DNA from 4 places in the Roseibium sp. M-1 genome. Region 3 is predicted to be linked to each of the others. Evidence: riboswitches for the same ligand, from Rfam matches in the RefSeq annotation. Region 3 holds a riboswitch; each other region holds the start of a gene.
The links. A riboswitch is a leader RNA that binds a small molecule or an ion and turns the genes downstream of it on or off. The one in region 3 is predicted to bind cobalamin.
Positions count from the first base shown of each region.

Region 1: it holds a riboswitch for cobalamin, as region 3 does, so the genes downstream of both, ACX3M4_RS00600 (DUF1636 family protein) here and cobU (bifunctional adenosylcobinamide kinase/adenosylcobinamide-phosphate guanylyltransferase) in region 3, are expected to answer to the same signal.
Region 2: it holds a riboswitch for cobalamin, as region 3 does, so the genes downstream of both, ACX3M4_RS18095 (CbtB domain-containing protein) here and cobU (bifunctional adenosylcobinamide kinase/adenosylcobinamide-phosphate guanylyltransferase) in region 3, are expected to answer to the same signal.
Region 4: it holds a riboswitch for cobalamin, as region 3 does, so the genes downstream of both, ACX3M4_RS27185 (hypothetical protein) here and cobU (bifunctional adenosylcobinamide kinase/adenosylcobinamide-phosphate guanylyltransferase) in region 3, are expected to answer to the same signal.

Region 1 is NZ_CM137257.1:120,354-124,216, forward strand. Features, by position in the region: gene ACX3M4_RS00595 (hypothetical protein) at 1-76, opposite strand, end outside; cobalamin riboswitch at 344-555, shown strand; gene ACX3M4_RS00600 (DUF1636 family protein) at 944-1,348, shown strand; gene ACX3M4_RS00605 (ABC transporter ATP-binding protein) at 1,345-2,118, shown strand; gene ACX3M4_RS00610 (ABC transporter substrate-binding protein) at 2,134-3,069, shown strand; gene ACX3M4_RS00615 (FecCD family ABC transporter permease) at 3,117-3,863, shown strand, end outside.
Region 2 is NZ_CM137257.1:4,005,712-4,009,574, forward strand. Features, by position in the region: gene polA (DNA polymerase I) at 1-889, opposite strand, end outside; cobalamin riboswitch at 1,066-1,288, shown strand; gene ACX3M4_RS18095 (CbtB domain-containing protein) at 1,322-1,492, shown strand; gene ACX3M4_RS18100 (CbtA family protein) at 1,467-2,192, shown strand; gene ACX3M4_RS18105 (hypothetical protein) at 2,267-2,809, shown strand; gene ACX3M4_RS18110 (DUF1636 family protein) at 2,813-3,172, opposite strand; gene ACX3M4_RS18115 (acyltransferase family protein) at 3,392-3,863, opposite strand, start outside.
Region 3 is NZ_CM137257.1:742,685-746,547, reverse strand. Features, by position in the region: gene cobN (cobaltochelatase subunit CobN) at 1-790, opposite strand, end outside; gene cobW (cobalamin biosynthesis protein CobW) at 833-1,963, opposite strand; gene cobU (bifunctional adenosylcobinamide kinase/adenosylcobinamide-phosphate guanylyltransferase) at 1,960-2,511, opposite strand; cobalamin riboswitch at 2,546-2,758, opposite strand; tRNA gene ACX3M4_RS03425 (tRNA-Asn) at 3,094-3,169, shown strand; gene ACX3M4_RS03420 (hypothetical protein) at 3,354-3,863, opposite strand, start outside.
Region 4 is NZ_CM137257.1:6,040,403-6,044,265, reverse strand. Features, by position in the region: gene ACX3M4_RS27190 (trans-sulfuration enzyme family protein) at 1-1,069, shown strand, start outside; cobalamin riboswitch at 1,344-1,552, shown strand; gene ACX3M4_RS27185 (hypothetical protein) at 1,681-2,079, shown strand; gene ACX3M4_RS27180 (hypothetical protein) at 2,051-2,332, shown strand; gene ACX3M4_RS27175 (TetR family transcriptional regulator) at 2,529-3,164, shown strand; gene ACX3M4_RS27170 (siderophore ABC transporter substrate-binding protein) at 3,306-3,863, shown strand, end outside.

The DNA.
Region 1 (3,863 bases), 620 kb from region 3:
TTGCGACCCAGATCCACCGGACAGGCACGAACAGAACGATAAATGCGACGGCCAGGAAATACTCGGAAACAGACATGTCGATCTAGGTGAAAACGGCGCATCCGGAAAAGAACGAGATGTCCTTCCAGGAACCTGATGAAATCAATTCGTTTGAATTAGCCGGAACTTGCGACGGTGTCCACAGGTTGTAAAGATGCTACCCAATCGCGCCGACGACTTGGCGGGCAATTCTGCAGACGAAGACATTCCGCACCCGTGTACCTTCCGGGAAATGGCCAATCAGCATTTTGAGGCAAACCTCTTGCTCGATCCGTCCGGACCAATTGACAGCTCCTTCAATTTCAGTCACTCAAAAGGAGATGGTTCCCGATTCCACACGTTGGATCGGGATGAAAAGGGAACACGGTGCGGTTTGCCGACAAGCGCCAAATCCGTGACTGCCCCCGCAACTGTGAGCGGTGAGCGAACCTGAAAGCGCCACTGGGGAAACCCCGGGAAGGATCAGGCGAGCTTCGACCCGCAAGTCAGGAGACCTGCCATCGCATCTTCAACTTCAACCCGGGCGGGGTGTCCCGGAGGAGCGAGTGACATGGCTTATCGGCACCTGCTGACACAGACTGACATTCGGTTTTCCGCCACGCCGCGCAATCGCGGAGGGCGATATGAACCGGAAACGGACAAGCAATTCACAAGATCTCCATGAGCTTCCCACACGGGCAAGCAGTCTTTGCGACCGCGTGGTCAGGGCCATGCGCCCGAATGGCTGCCAGGTCCCGTTCGCCTCGACGACAGAGGGGAACGTGGTGACGCTGAATGAGCTTTCGCGCACCGGGGAGGGATCGATCAGTTCGTTCAGAAGAGCTTCCCATCCGCGACGGGGCCGAAAACCGGCTTTGCCGAAGGTTGTCGAGCGAGCCGATTCCATGCCGGAAGAAGGCAGACCATGACCTGCGGCCAGCACCGGATCGAGGTCTGCACCAGTTGCCGGCACAGAGGGACGCAGTGCCTGCCCGGATACCGGCTGCTACGGCGTCTTCAGGAAGCCATGTCGATGGCGTCTCCCTTCGTGGGCGATGGGTTCGAAATCTCCGGGACAGCCGGGCTCGCCGGTTGTTCACGGCCTTGCATCGCCGCGTTCCGGGCAACGGACAAGGCAATCTACCTGTTCGGGGACGTTGATCCGCAGGCGGATATCGATGCGCTCGTTGATTTTGCCGAAAGCAAGCGGTTGGCGGAAACGGATCGAAGCCGAAGCAAGGAAAAGGCTCAAAAGATGGGCGGGGTTCCACCTTTTCACTTTCCTGCAGCCGTGATCGTGACCGAGGCCGGCAAGGCTGCGCTGTCATGAGCGGTGCTGCGCTCTCGGTGCGGGAGGTAAGCTGGAAGCCGGGCAGAAGCGAACCGGTGCTCCATCCTCTGAGCTTCGATCTGGGGCCGGGACAGGTGCTCGGGATTGCCGGTGCCAACGGGGCCGGCAAGTCCACCCTGCTGCGCCTGCTTTACCGCTTCCACCGTCCGGCGAGCGGTGCCGTTCTTCTCGACGGCGCCGATATCTGGCGGCAATCGCCGCGCGCGGTTGCCCGCAAGGTCGCTGCCGTCCTGCAGGAGCAACCGACGGATTTCGCCCTCAGTGTCAGGGAAATCGTGGTGCTCGGCCGGCGGCCGCACGGTTCCGGCTTTGCCTCGGGCGGCAAACGGGATGCGGAAATAGTTGCGGATGCTCTGGAGCGCATGGACCTGCTGCCCTACGCAGCCCGCGCCTTTGGAACGCTTTCCGGTGGCGAACGTCAGCGCGTGATGGTCGCACGTGCCCTTGCGCAGGAACCGCAGCTCCTGATCCTGGACGAGCCGACCAACCATCTCGACATTCGCCATCAACTGGAGATCGTGGCCCTGATCGCCAGTCTCGACATCACGGTGGTCGCCAGCCTGCACGACCTCAACCTCGCGGCCGGCGTCTGCGACCGGCTGCTGCTGCTCCACAAGGGCAGGAGCGTTGCCTATGGGGCGCCGGACAGGGTTTTGTCGCCGGCCCATATCGAACACGCCTACGGGGTGCGCGTGCAAAGGGAACTCCTTGCCGCGAGCGAACGCCCTCATCTGACTTTCCATCTTTGATCCTGGAGAAATGCCATGAAACAGTTAGCCCTCGGCCTTGCCGCGGTTCTTTATGCCGGGACCTCCTTTGCGCAGGTTACCGTGAAGAGCTGCGACCGGGATGTCACCTTCGACAGCGTCCCGGCGGCCGCCATATCGAACGACGTCAATCTGACTGAGATGATGCTGGTCCTCGGACTGCGCGACCGGATGGCCGGATATACCGGCATTTCCGGCTGGAAGACGCTGGACGAGCAGATGCGCTCCGGTGTGGCCGAACTGCCGGAGCTGTCGTCGAAATATCCTTCGAAAGAGGTTCTGATCGGTGCCGACGCGGATTTTTATTTCGCAGGCTGGAACTACGGCATGAAGGTTGGCGGCGAAGTGACGCCGGAGACGCTGGAGCCCTTCGGCATCAAGGTCTACGAACTAACCGAAAGCTGCATTCATATCGGCAGCAAGGCCAAGGCCTCGCTTGACGATATGTATAACGACCTCTTGAACCTCGGCCGTATCTTCGCTGTGGAGGACACAGCCTATGATCTGGTCGGGTCCTACAAACTGGAGCTTGATCGTATCCGCAGTTCACTTCCCGGCAATGAAGCGCCACTCAAGGTGTTCGTCTATGACAGCGGGGAGGACAAGCCGTTCACGGCAGGCCGCTACGCCATGCCGACAGCGCTGATCGAGGCCGCCGGCGGCGTCAACGTGCTGGAGGATCTTGAAAAGAGCTGGGCGACGACTGACTGGGAAACCGTTGTCGAGCGCAATCCGGACGTGGTCGTGATCGTCAATTATGGTGAGGTGACAGCGGACCAGAAACGCGCGTTCATGCGCGATAACCCGGCGCTGGCCGGGATCGAAGCCGTCAAGAACGATCGCTTCGTCGTGCTCGAGTATGTCGAGGCGACGCCGGGCCCGCGCAACATCAAGGCCGTGCAAAAGCTCGCCGACGGTTTCTGGGGAGAATAAGCTTGTTGCAGAAGGTGACCCGGCACGACCCGGAGGACCGCGCGCCCTTGCGTTTCGGCGCGAGCCGCTGGGGCCTTGCGCCGGCGGGCCTGCTGCTGCTGGTTCTGTCGATTGTGGTCGCGGTCATGGTCGGGGCAGTCAATGTCCCGGCCGGCACGGTGCTCGGCATTGCAGCCAACAAAGTCTGGCCGGATCTGGTGACGCCTGACTGGTCTTCCGGGCGGGAGGCGATCGTCTGGGAGCTGCGCTTCCCGCGGGCGTTTCTGGCCGGGCTTGTGGGGGCCGGTCTTGCGCTTGTCGGTGCCGCGTTGCAATCCGTCACGCGCAATCCCCTGGCCGATCCACACCTTCTCGGCATTTCTTCCGGCGGTGCTGCAGGGGCCATTCTGGCTCTCCTGCATACGGGGCTGTTCCTCGGTCTTCTGACGGTGCCGCTGATGGCCTTTGCCGGTGCTCTTGTGGCGACCCTGCTGGTGCTTCTCGTCACCCGCTTCGCCTCGGCCACCAGTGCCGACAGGCTGGTGCTCGCCGGTGTCGCGGTCTCCTTCATCATTCTGTCGATTGCCAACATCCTGATCTTTCTCGGTGACCCGCGCGCAACGCACACGGTCGTCTTCTGGATGCTGGGCGGCCTCGGTCTTGCCCAGTGGAGCCATCTCATCTACCCGCTCGCCGTCCTGGCGCTGGTTGCGCCTTATCTCATGGCGCGGGCACCTGATCTCAACGCCATGACAATCGGCGACGAGACTGCAGCAACGCTCGGCATTCCCGTTGCCCGGTTCCGCCTGACGGTC
Region 2 (3,863 bases), 3.3 Mb from region 3:
AGCCCATGGCCTTCAGGAAGCCGACCGCCTTCGGCCCGTCGACCTCCGTCACCGACAGGTCGCCGACCGGTACCTTGACCGGCACGTCCTGCTTCAGGGTTACAAGTTGTTTCGAGATGCGTGCCTGATCGGCGAACTCGATCAGGTTCTCGCGCCGCTTGTTCTGCTTGATCGAACCGGCATTGGCGAGCAGGGATTCCAGGTCGCCGAATTCGTTGATCAGAAGCGCGGCGGTCTTGAGGCCGATGCCCGGCACGCCCGGCACGTTGTCGACGCTGTCGCCGGCCAGCGACTGCACCTCGATAACCTTGTCCGGGCCGACGCCGAATTTTTCGAAAACCTCAGCTTCACCGAAGATCTTGTTCTTCATGGTGTCGATCATGCCGACCTTCGGCCCGATCAGCTGCATCAGGTCCTTGTCGCCCGAAACGATGGTGACCCGTGCGCCCTGAGCGGCCGCCTGGACGGCATAGGTCGCGATGAGGTCGTCGGCCTCGAAGCCTTCCTGTTCGATGCAATGCACGGAAAAGGCCCGTGTCGCCTCGCGGATCAGACCGAATTGCGGCACGAGATCTTCCGGCGGTTCCGGCCGGTGGGCCTTGTATTGCGGATAGATCTCGTTGCGGAATGTCTGCCCCGAATGGTCGAAGATCACCGCGAAATGGGTCGGCTCGTCGCCTTCTTCCGGGGTGAGGCCCTCCTGCAGCAGCTTCCACAGCATGTTGCAGAAGCCGGAGACCGCGCCGACCGGCAGCCCGTCGGGCTTGCGGGTGAGCGGCGGCAGCGCGTGATAGGCGCGGAAGATGAAGGTGGAACCATCGACCAGAATGAGGTGGTCGTCAGCGGTGAGGGCGGGGGAAGAGCTTTGCGTCGACATGGCGCGGATCATGCCCGCAGCCCGCCCTTGAGAAAAGTCCTAAAGGAAAAAATTCGGGGCTGCGTCCACCGCCATCGGCGCCCCCTCATCGAGGGTTGCGGGCAAGGCCATTTGCAGTGCCGTCTTCCGGCAAGACCGCTTCGGAACGGAATTTGTCGGAATCGACCTTTCGCAGGCAAAGCAAATAGGCCATTATGGAAAGGCTTGGTTTTCCACAGCGGCACAAAGTGCCGGGAAACGAACAGGGAATTCGGATACGGCGTACCCAACTCGGGCGCCGGGTGCCGAAGCCGCCCCCGCGACTGTATGCGGAGAGTGCCGACCATCGATGCCACTTGCGTTAGACGCAGGGAAGGCGGTCAGGCGCTGCGACCCGCGAGCCAGGAGACCTGCCAGGCAAAGGCCAACCCCGGCTGTCGGGTGTGACAGCAACGAGGACACGACATGACTGCTCTGACTTCAAAAGCCACTCTCTCCGTTTCCAAGATCCTGCCGCTGGCTTTCGCCGCGATCCTGGGCCTCGGCATCATCACCATCACCGGACACGTGCAGGCCGGCGCCCTGCATGACGCGGCACACGACGTGCGCCATGCGACCGGCTTCCCCTGCCACTAAGATGCTGACACGATTGCTGACCAGCGGCCTGTTCGCTGGCGCTGCAGCAGGGCTTATCGCGGCTCTTCTGCAGCTTTTCTTCGTGCAGCCCGTGCTGCTTCATGCCGAGCTTTATGAATCCGGCGAACTGGTGCATTTCGGCGCGGCCGCCGTCAGTGCGCACCAGGATCTCGGCGGCTTCGACGCCGTTCGCGACGGGCTCAGCGTCATCTTCACCATGCTGACTTATACCGGCTATGCCTTCGCGCTTCTGGCGGCAATGGCACTTGCCGAAATGCGCGATGCGAAGATCACAGCCCGCAGCGGCCTCATCTGGGGCCTCGCAGGTTTCCTGACCTTCCACTTCGCGCCGGCTTTCTCGCTGCCGCCGGAAGTGCCGGGGGTTGCCGCCGCAGATGTCGGTATCCGGCAGGTCTGGTGGTGGACGACGGTGGTGACGACCGGTGCGGGCCTTTGGCTGATTGCCTTCGGCCGCAACTGGCTCGCCTTCGGCGCGGCCGCCATTCTCCTGCTGACACCCCATGTCGTCGGCGCGCCTGAGCCGGATGCCTTCACCGGGCCGGTGCCCACTGAAATCGGTGCGCTTTTTGCCAGCCGGGCTCTTGGGGTCGGCATGGCCGCCTGGATGCTGCTCGGCTGTTTCGCTGCCTATTTCTGGCAGCGCGAGGGCGCCCGGGCGGAAGCGGCCCAGACGGCCTGATCCTGTCACCGGACTGAAACGAACCGGGAGGAACCTCTGTTCCCCCGGTTTTTCAATGTGATAACGGAAAACTCATGGAACGCTCCCTAGTTCTCTTTGCCATCGGCCTGATCTTCGGCGGTGGCATCGGTTTTGTCGTTGCAGCCGGCAACGGCGTCACCTTTGACGGGCACGACCACAGCACCGGCCACGCCGCGAACCACGTCATGCCGGCACCCAACGATCCTGCGGCCGGACAACCGGCCGAGCACACAAAGGCGCATGCAGGCGGCCATAACCACGACATGCTGGTCTCGCTGCCCGCGGGACCCAACGCCCCGACGCTGGACATCTCGCTGGAACCGGACCCGGTCTCGGGCTGGAACCTGCACATACTGACGGAAAACTTCACCTTCGCACCGGCTCATGCCGGACTGGCGGATGTCCCTGGTGAAGGACACGCGCATATCTATGTCAACGGCGAGAAGGTCGCCCGGGTCTACGGGCCCTGGTTCCACGTGCCCGCCCTGCCGAAAGGCGCGGCCATGGTCGAGGTAACGCTGAACGCCAACGATCACAGCACACTGGCGATCGACGGTGACGTGCTGAAAAAGTCGGTGATGATCAGGTCCGAATAAACGTCAGCCGTGTCCGGGTTTCAGGGCCGGGATACGCGCCCGCAGACAGAAGCGGAGACGCCCGCAGGGCCGGGCGTCCTCGATCCAGCCGTCCTCGGCATCGAGGAACACCCGGCCGGTCGCGATGATATCATCGATATCGACTGGAAAAGAAACGCCGGAAAAAAGAAAGGTTGCGCGGCCCTCGCCTTGAAACGCGACCGAGACCGGCTCTTCGCAGGCTCCCATGCAGTCGACCGTGGCAACAGACAGATCGCCCGCAAGACCCGCCTCCTGCAGGGCCGCCTTCAGCACTTCCAGCATATCTCCGCCGCCTTCCGGCTCACTTGTCCTGCAGGTACGGCAGACCACGATACGGTTCATCTGGAAACGGTCGCTTTCTCTTAAAGCGTGTCGCGTTCATTTGAACTCACGTGACCCGCTTTATCTCTTTCTTGACGCATGTCGTATTGCGAAAATCGAAATCCACTTTTTCGCGACGTGCTCTCATCTGACGAAAATCCGCTGCCAGCTTTCGACGTGGCTGCGGATACAGCCCGGCTTATAGAGGCTTCCAATGCGGAAGTCAGGACATGTTCCGGACTATTCCGCCGCCTGCGTCCGGCGTTTGCCTGCAAACGTCCCGCTGAGATACGCCCAGGCGGGGCGCCGGAACAGGAACCAGCCGATGCCCGTGCGCCGGATCAGCCAGAACAGGAGCATCGGAGCGACGACGGCAAAGGCGGTCACGACCAACGCCATCGTGCCGATGTCGAGGAGACCGATATCGAGAAGGATGACCCGCATCAGGGCCATCGGGAAGAAGAAGGCGAGATAAATCACGATCGAATTTTCGCCGAAGTGCCTCAGGAAACCGAGCCCGCCCGATTTCACGATCAGCGCACTGGTGAGGATGATGGCCGCCGCGCCGGTAGCCCCCAGGACCAGGGCAACGACGGGCAGCTGCGACCAGCCGAGATATACGAGGCCGCCGTTAACCAGCCCCCAGACGAGCAGATAGGCGAAGCTGACGCCGATGCGCTCGCGCGCCCATCCGGCCAGCCGGAAGATCTGC
Region 3 (3,863 bases):
GAACGACATCCGGAAGTGTTGCCTCGAACAGGTTCTCCAGAACGGCAACGGATTCGGCTTCCTTGAGGCTCGACACATAGACCGGCAGCGCGTTGACGCCTGCCTCGCCGAGTGCTTCAACCAACGCATCCACCGGGGCGGTCTGCGAACCTTGCACCAGCGCTCGGTAGAAAACGATCGCGGCGACGGGACGCGCTATGTCGCTCCAGGAAGCCTTCAGATCGTCCAGCCCCGGGGCGATGTGCCCCGGCAGATAGATCCCGGCCCGTGGCAGCGGCACCGGATGAGCCGGGTCCTCGGCCTTGCCGATGAGGTGGGCCGCGTAGGTCAGCGCGTTCACATAGTTCTCCGAACCACCCTCGACGCAATAGCGCCAGAACCGGTGCACTTCGGCTGTCGGCCGCGTCGAGCGGGACGTCAGGTCCTCGTCCCACTTGTCATCGCCTGGAACGACGATCAGGTCGATCCCGCGCGCCCGCGCCTCTTCCTCGATGCGTTCCAGACCATAGCGCCAGTATTCGACACCGCCGAGAATGCGCAGGATCACCAGCTTCGAGCCACTGACCGTCTTTTCGGCATAAAGGTCGACCGAATAGGGGTGCGACAACGCCATCAGGTTCGCGAGACGAAGGCTTGCCCGCCCCGCGCCCGACCGGTGATGCGCTGCTGCGAAACTGCCGAGTTCGGTATCGGCCGCCGACAGGAACAGGATGTCGGCCGGGGACTGGCCGAGATCGACCGCGTCCCCTCCGTCGTCGATCCGGCGCGTCTGGCTGGCGAGAATATGCATCAGCTGCTTTTTCTTCCGGTATTCCGTTTAGTCTTCTTGCTTTCAGGCGGCCGCGCTCAATTCGCCCAGCAGCGAACGCACACCGGCAAGATCCAGCCCCTTGAGACCGATCACAACCAGCTTGCCGGCGCTTTCCGCCCCTGCCGCGAACCAGGTTTCGACGCGTGGCCCGACGGCCTGAACCATGGCCGGCGCCGCCTTGCCTTCGACACGAACCGCACCCTTGATGCGCAGCACGCCTTTCAGCGCCATGGCTTCCAGCACCTTAGCTTCCGCATCCTTCAGGCTGGCAAAGGCACTGACTTCGAGCACATGGCTTTCGAAATCGTCGTGATGATGATGGTCGTGGTGGTGATCATGATGATGGTCGTCGTCATCGTGGTCATGGTCATTATCGTCGTGATCATGGTCGTGGTCATCGTCGTGATGATGGTGATGATGCTCGTGGCGGAGGGCCATGTCGTCTTCGGCAGCGGACTCGCGGCCGAGCAGGACCTCGATCGGCAGCGTGCCCTTCTCGGCAGAGACGATATGTACGGCGGGGCGCACATCCGCGGCAATCCGCTCGTGAACGGTCTTCAGAACATCCTCGGCGACGAGATCAGCCTTGTTCAGCACCACCAGATCCGCGCAGCGGAGCTGATCATGGAAAAGCTCTTCAACCGGACTGTCGTGGTCGAGCGCCTCATCGGCGGCCCGCTGCGCGGCCAAAGCCTCTTCGTCAAGGGCGATGCGGCCTTCGGCGAGCGCGGCTGCGTCCAGAACCGTCACGACACCATCCACGGTCACCTTCGGTTTGACACTCGGCCAGGAAAAGGCGCGCACCAGCGGCTGCGGCAAAGCGAGACCAGACGTTTCGATGACGATATGCTCCGGCGGGTTGTCGCGGGCGAGCAACATTTCCATGGTCGGCAGGAAATCGTCGGCGACAGTGCAGCAGATGCAGCCGTTGGTCAGCTCGACCACTTCTTCGGCGGCGCAATCCGGATCGGCGCAGCCGTTCACCAGCGAACCGTCGAATCCCATGTCGCCGAATTCGTTGACGATCAGCGCGATCCGCTTGCCGTTGGCATTGGTCAGGAGATTACGGATCAGCGTGGTCTTGCCCGCGCCCAGAAACCCGGTGACGATGGTTGCCGGGATTTTCCGGCCCGACTGTTGAGAAGAAGTCATAATCTGATATCCGGTTGAGAGGTGGGTTTCAGAAGGATCGGCAGGCCGGCGGCAACGAACACCACTTTGGAGCAGACCCCGGCCATAACCTGATTGAGCCGGCCCTGCGCATCGCGGAACGACCTTGAGAGGCGGTTCTCCGGCACGATGCCCATGCCGACCTCGTTGGAGACGAAAACAACAGGACCGGCAAGCCTGGGCACCGCCGCGCAGAGCTGCGCGGTTTCTTCGGCAAGATCCCTTTTGGCAAAGAGAAGATTGGAGAGCCAGAGCGTCAGGCAATCGACGAGAATGGCCCGGTCCGGACGGCTTTCGGCGGCAAGAATGCCGGCAAGGTCGGTCTGTTCCTCGATTGTCTTCCAGGTGTCGCCACGCTGTTGCCTGTGCAAGGCGATGCGCTTGCCCATTTCCGCGTCATGGGCGGCGCCGGTCGCGACATAGAGTTTCGGAAAACCGGTCTCTTCCACGAGCCGTTCGGCGAACCGGCTCTTGCCGGAGCGGGCTCCGCCGAGGACCAGGGCGGTCCGTGCGCCGTGTTGATCAGTCAAATCCGTCTCCCGGCCGTCCACCCGACGGTCCCCAAGGGTTGTTCCTGCGACGGCCGGTCTCCTGGCTTGCGGTTCATCGCGTCTGCACCCCTTCCCGGCTCGTTTCAAGCCAGTGGTTTTCGTGCAGCCGCTCACCGCTCACAGTTGCGGGGGCAGCTCCGGATCTGGAGCAATCAGCTCCGCACCGGATTCCCGTTTCATCCGGACCGGGCACACGCCCTCTCCGGAACCGTCAGGACCTTCCTAACCGGATCTTGAGGCGCACACAAGCACCGCTCTTTTCACTCGTTCGGCAAGCACACTGCGCCCGATCCCGCGCAAACACCTGATTATCCGGCCGCATCCTTGCAAGCTTTGCGGATGGTTGAGCTGTTTCGATGTATCAAAGTGCTGGAAACGCAGCGTTTTACAGGCCGTTTCTAACCTCTATCGGTCTGAAAAATATCGGGTTTTCCACATAGGCTCCAAAAAAACGCCAGAGCGGAGAAAAAAACGCCTTGAGGGGCTTGGCAAACGGATCAAGCCTTTGATATACGCATCTCCATCGACGGGGCGGCAACACGCTGGCCCCGAGCGTGGTGATCCCCAGTAGCTCAGTTGGTAGAGCAAGCGACTGTTAATCGCTGGGTCGCTGGTTCGAGTCCGGCCTGGGGAGCCATCACCACTCTCTTCTAAATCCAAGAAATCATTGAGTTGTAGAAGCTCTGGGTCCTCCAGGCGCACGTTACGCGTTTGTCGATAGGGTACACCGAGTGCGTATTTGCATGGAATATCTTCGGCAACCTGGTCTTGAAAAGCCTCAAGCTGCCCTCAGCAGCCCTGCAAGCGGACTGACAACACTGTTAGAGCACGTCATCTGACAAACTGATCTTCAGAACCATGTCATTGTAGTCGAAATCGGAGTTTTCGGACGCCGACAGGTCTTCGAATCCAAATGTGTTTGTGCCGAATGTGCGGATATATTCATAACCGCCGTCGTGTGCATCGCCGATAAAGAAGACGTTGCCCGTCTGGGTGAAGAGAACGGGGGCATAGAAGCCGTCTTCGCCGTCAACCACCCAGGTATCCTCAAAGCCGAACGTACCGCCGCCGCCTTCCAGCAGAAAACCGCCGTCGACCTCGTCCCGGAGGGACTGCCGGAATTCCTCCGTGTTGCCGTAGTCGACGCCGCCGACGCTCGACGGGTCCCCCGTTTCCGGATCCAGTGACAGGCGAACAAAGCCGATCTGGTTGGTATTGCCGCAACTGCCCGAGAGGTTGACCGTCACCTCGGTGCCGTGTTCCAGGAAAATGAATTCCTGGTTGAAGGTGCGTTGCGCGGACGCGAGCAGTTCCAGCAGGGAGAGCCCATT
Region 4 (3,863 bases), 1.3 Mb from region 3:
GATCGTCTTCGACGATGCCGCTGACTACGCAAACCGCGAAAAGCGCGATCTGGACGGATATTCCTATGGCCTGCACGGCACGCCGACACACCGCGTGCTGGAGGCTCAGCTGAGTGCCTTGGAGGGCGGTGCGAAGACGGTGCTTTTGCCTTCGGGGCTGGCGGCGATATCCGTTGTCTTCCTCAGCGTGCTCCGGCCGGGCGACCACCTGCTCCTTCCCGAAACGGTCTACCCGCCCGCAACCGGCCTGTGCCGTGACCTTCTGGAACCCATGGGCATTTCCTGGTCCGTTTATCCACCCGGCATCGGCGCGGGGATCGAGGAGCACATCCGCCCGCAGACGCGCCTGATCTGGACCGAGTCACCCGGCTCGACGACGATGGAAGTGGAAGACATTCCCGCCATTGCGGCCGTGGCCCGCGCGCGCGGCATTCTGACCGGCATCGACAATACCTGGGCAACGCCGCTGCTCTTCAAACCGCTCGCACACGGCATCGATTTTTCGGCCCAGGCGCTGACCAAATACGCGGGAGGTCATTCCGATGTTCTGATGGGCGCCGTCACCGTTGCCGACCCGGATCTGCGCCGCCGGCTGCGCGACACGATGCGGATGCTGGGCATCGGGGTCGCACCGGATGCCGTGTCGCTTGTGCTGCGCGGGCTGGAAACGATGGCCCTGCGTCTGTCTCATGTGGGCCGCGTGGCGACCGGTCTCGCCACCGAGCTTTCAGGCCGGGGCATTGGCGAAGTTCTGTTTCCCGCGTTGCCGGACAGCCCGGGTCACGTGTTCTGGAAACGCGATTTCAGCGGATCAAGTGGCGTCTTCTCCGTGGTCCTCCCGGAGACGGCCAGACCGAAACTCGACGCCGCACTGAACGGGCTGGAAGTGTTCTCCATCGGCTCGTCCTGGGGCAGCACGCGCAGCCTGGTCGCCCCGATGAACGTCGCTGCGTCGCGCGTGCCCCCGCATCCCCGCAACAACAGCATCATCCTGCGGCTGAGCATCGGACTGGAGGACGAACGCGACCTGCGCAACGACCTGGATCGCTTCTTCGGCATGCTGGCCTGAGGGTCTGCCTATCTGCGGGGGTTCTCTTTCACTCCCGTCCTGAAGGTGAAAGAACGGGAATTGGCCCCGCCGATACGACATCGAGATATTTCGTTAAATGCCACGCCGGGTTGCCGTCTTGACCCGGGGGGAACCGGTAGCACCGAAAAGAGGGGCGCTCAGAAGACAAACGCCAAAATGCCCTACTGTGAATACTGCCAGTAACGCCAGGGCCGGCCGCATGTGTCTGCACTGCCTGTTTTCCTTATGCTGCCGTTGACTAGTCTTGAGGAATCCCGCACAAAGAGCCGTCGGTTTCCGAAAGGAATGAAAAGGGAATCCGGTGCACGGCGGAGGCTTGAGCACGTCGCAAACCCGGAGCTGTCCCCGCAACTGTAAGCGAAGAGCGCCCTCAAGCTGGCCACTGGACCGGAACGGATCTGGGAAGGCCGGGGAGCGTGTTGACCCACAAGCCAGGAGACCTGCCGGCGCTTGTTCAATCAAACCCGGGCGGGGTGTCCTGGAGGAGGGTCTCATGACTTGCACCCGAAGGTGTACCGATCCCGGCTACCTGGCCGGCCATGGGTCATACCCGTCTCCGTTTGCTTCGCCGCAACTGGAGCACGGGACACTTGCTCACGACCATTTCTTCAAATCTGTCCGGCCGAATTAAGGTTCCGGACCTTCGCCACGTTCGCCTGGCCATTGCGGCCGTCTTTGTGTTGGCCGGTGTGACCGGCGCTGCCCTGGCTGATCCAATCTCGGTGACCGACGAAACCGATGTCACCGTCACCTTCGAAAACCCGGTCAGCCGGATCGTCGCCTTCAATGCTTATAACGGCGAATTCGTCCGCGCGGTGGCCGGGGTCGAAACCCTTGTCGGTCTCGATGCTGATGGTCTCAAGGAACCGGGTTACTGGCCCGAGGACGGCTCGGTTGCTGTTACCGGGCAGACCCAGAGCGAACCGAACTATGAGGCAATCGTCGCGCTTGATCCGGACGTTGTCATTTTCCCGCGCAACGGCGCTTGAAGACCTTCTGCTATGGCCGGAAGTCATCGGATCGGCGCACTGGCTGGTTGTTGGAACGCCCACCGATGCCGTCGCCGCGATAAAGGACTGGGCCAAGGCCGGTGCCATCGACGGCTGCGTCGCCTTCCCGGGCGGCTCAACGAAAGTGGGGCGCCTGTTTCTGGAACAGGTCGTCCCGGCACTCAGCGACTTCGGCCGCTTCCGCAAGGACTATCGCGGCATAACATTCATCGATCACCCGAGTGATCGCTGACGGCGACGGCTTCACAAATTGCGGTCGGAACGATTGGCGGCTTTTGGGATCAAATTGCAAATTAGATAAACGACCGGATTGGAGCCCCCTTTTTGACCGTCCTGACACATGAAAGGAAACAGGCTCTCTTTTTCAAACAACGTTTGAACTCTCCCGTCTTTCGGTCTACATCCTCCAGACCAACCGAGGAGGGAGTATGGAGCCGGAACCGACACGCCAGCGCCTGTTGTTGAATGCGGAAAGACTGATGGCTGAAAAGGGTATTTCGGCCACTTCCGTGCGCGAGATCACGGACGCCTCGGAAGCCAATGTCGCCTCTGTGAACTATTACTTCGGCAGCAAGAGCGACCTGCTTCTGGAACTTCTGAAGAGCCGCTTTCAGCAACTGGATACCGAACTTCTGGGCCGCCTCGAAGCGGTCAAGAATGCAGGCAACGGCTCTCCTCCGAGCATCGAGGACCTCACCTGCGCCTATTTCGATGCCTTGGTCAATCTTGGCTTCAATCCGAAAACCGGACAGAGGGACCCGTTCATCTTTCTGATCCAGCGGGCTTCCTCTGAACAGGAGAGCGTCCTGGTCAAGGCGCAGGATTACAGTGCGCCCGGAATATCCAGACTGTTCGAGATGCTGGCCGCGACTGTGCCCGATCTCGACCGGAACACCCTGCATCCTAAGATGCTGATCGGCCTGATGTTCACGACATCTGTCGACGCCATGGAAGCAATGGCGGCGGGCGAAGACAATGGCGCACTGGTAAATGCCGTCCGTGCGTTCCTCGTCGCCGGGGTCAAGGCCTACCTGTCGAGCCTTGAAAGATCAATTGACGCCTGAGAACTGTTGAATTCCACGTCGGCATTTGGCATGACGGACCGGCCGAAGGCGCTTGGATCGATCAGTCCTGCGGCACATTCAATTTCAATACGCTCAGCCATTTCAGGGGAATAGCCAGGCGTCCACATCTGGAGACGCATTATGCGCAATTTCCATTGGGTGGCGCTCGCCTTTGCGGCTGCACTCGGTACCCAGGCAAGCCTGGCTGACACAATTTCCATTGAAACGGCGAGCGGTCCGGCAGAGGTCCCTTCGCAACCGGCCAGGATCGCAGTTTTCGACATCGCGGCGATCGACACGCTCTCTGCCCTGGGTGTCGAGATCGCCGGTGCTCCGGCAAATCTCTACGTCGACTATCTTGAAGGCGTTGCCGAGGCGGCCGAACCGGTAGGCACCCTGTTCGAACCGGATTTCGAGGCGATCAATGCGCTGCAGCCGGACCTGATCATCGCAGGCGGACGGTCCTCGACCCAGGTCGAAGCCCTCTCGGCCCTTGCCCCGACAATCGACATGACCATCTGGGGCGACGGCCTCCTGGACCAGGCACGTGCGCGACTGGCCGCCTATGGCACTCTGTTCGGCAAGGCCGAAGAAGCCGGCAAGCTGGACCAGGATCTGGCAAAGGCGATCGACGCGTTCAAGCAGCAAGGAGCGGCAGCGGGCAAGGCCCTGATCGTTTTGACCAACGGCCCCAAGATC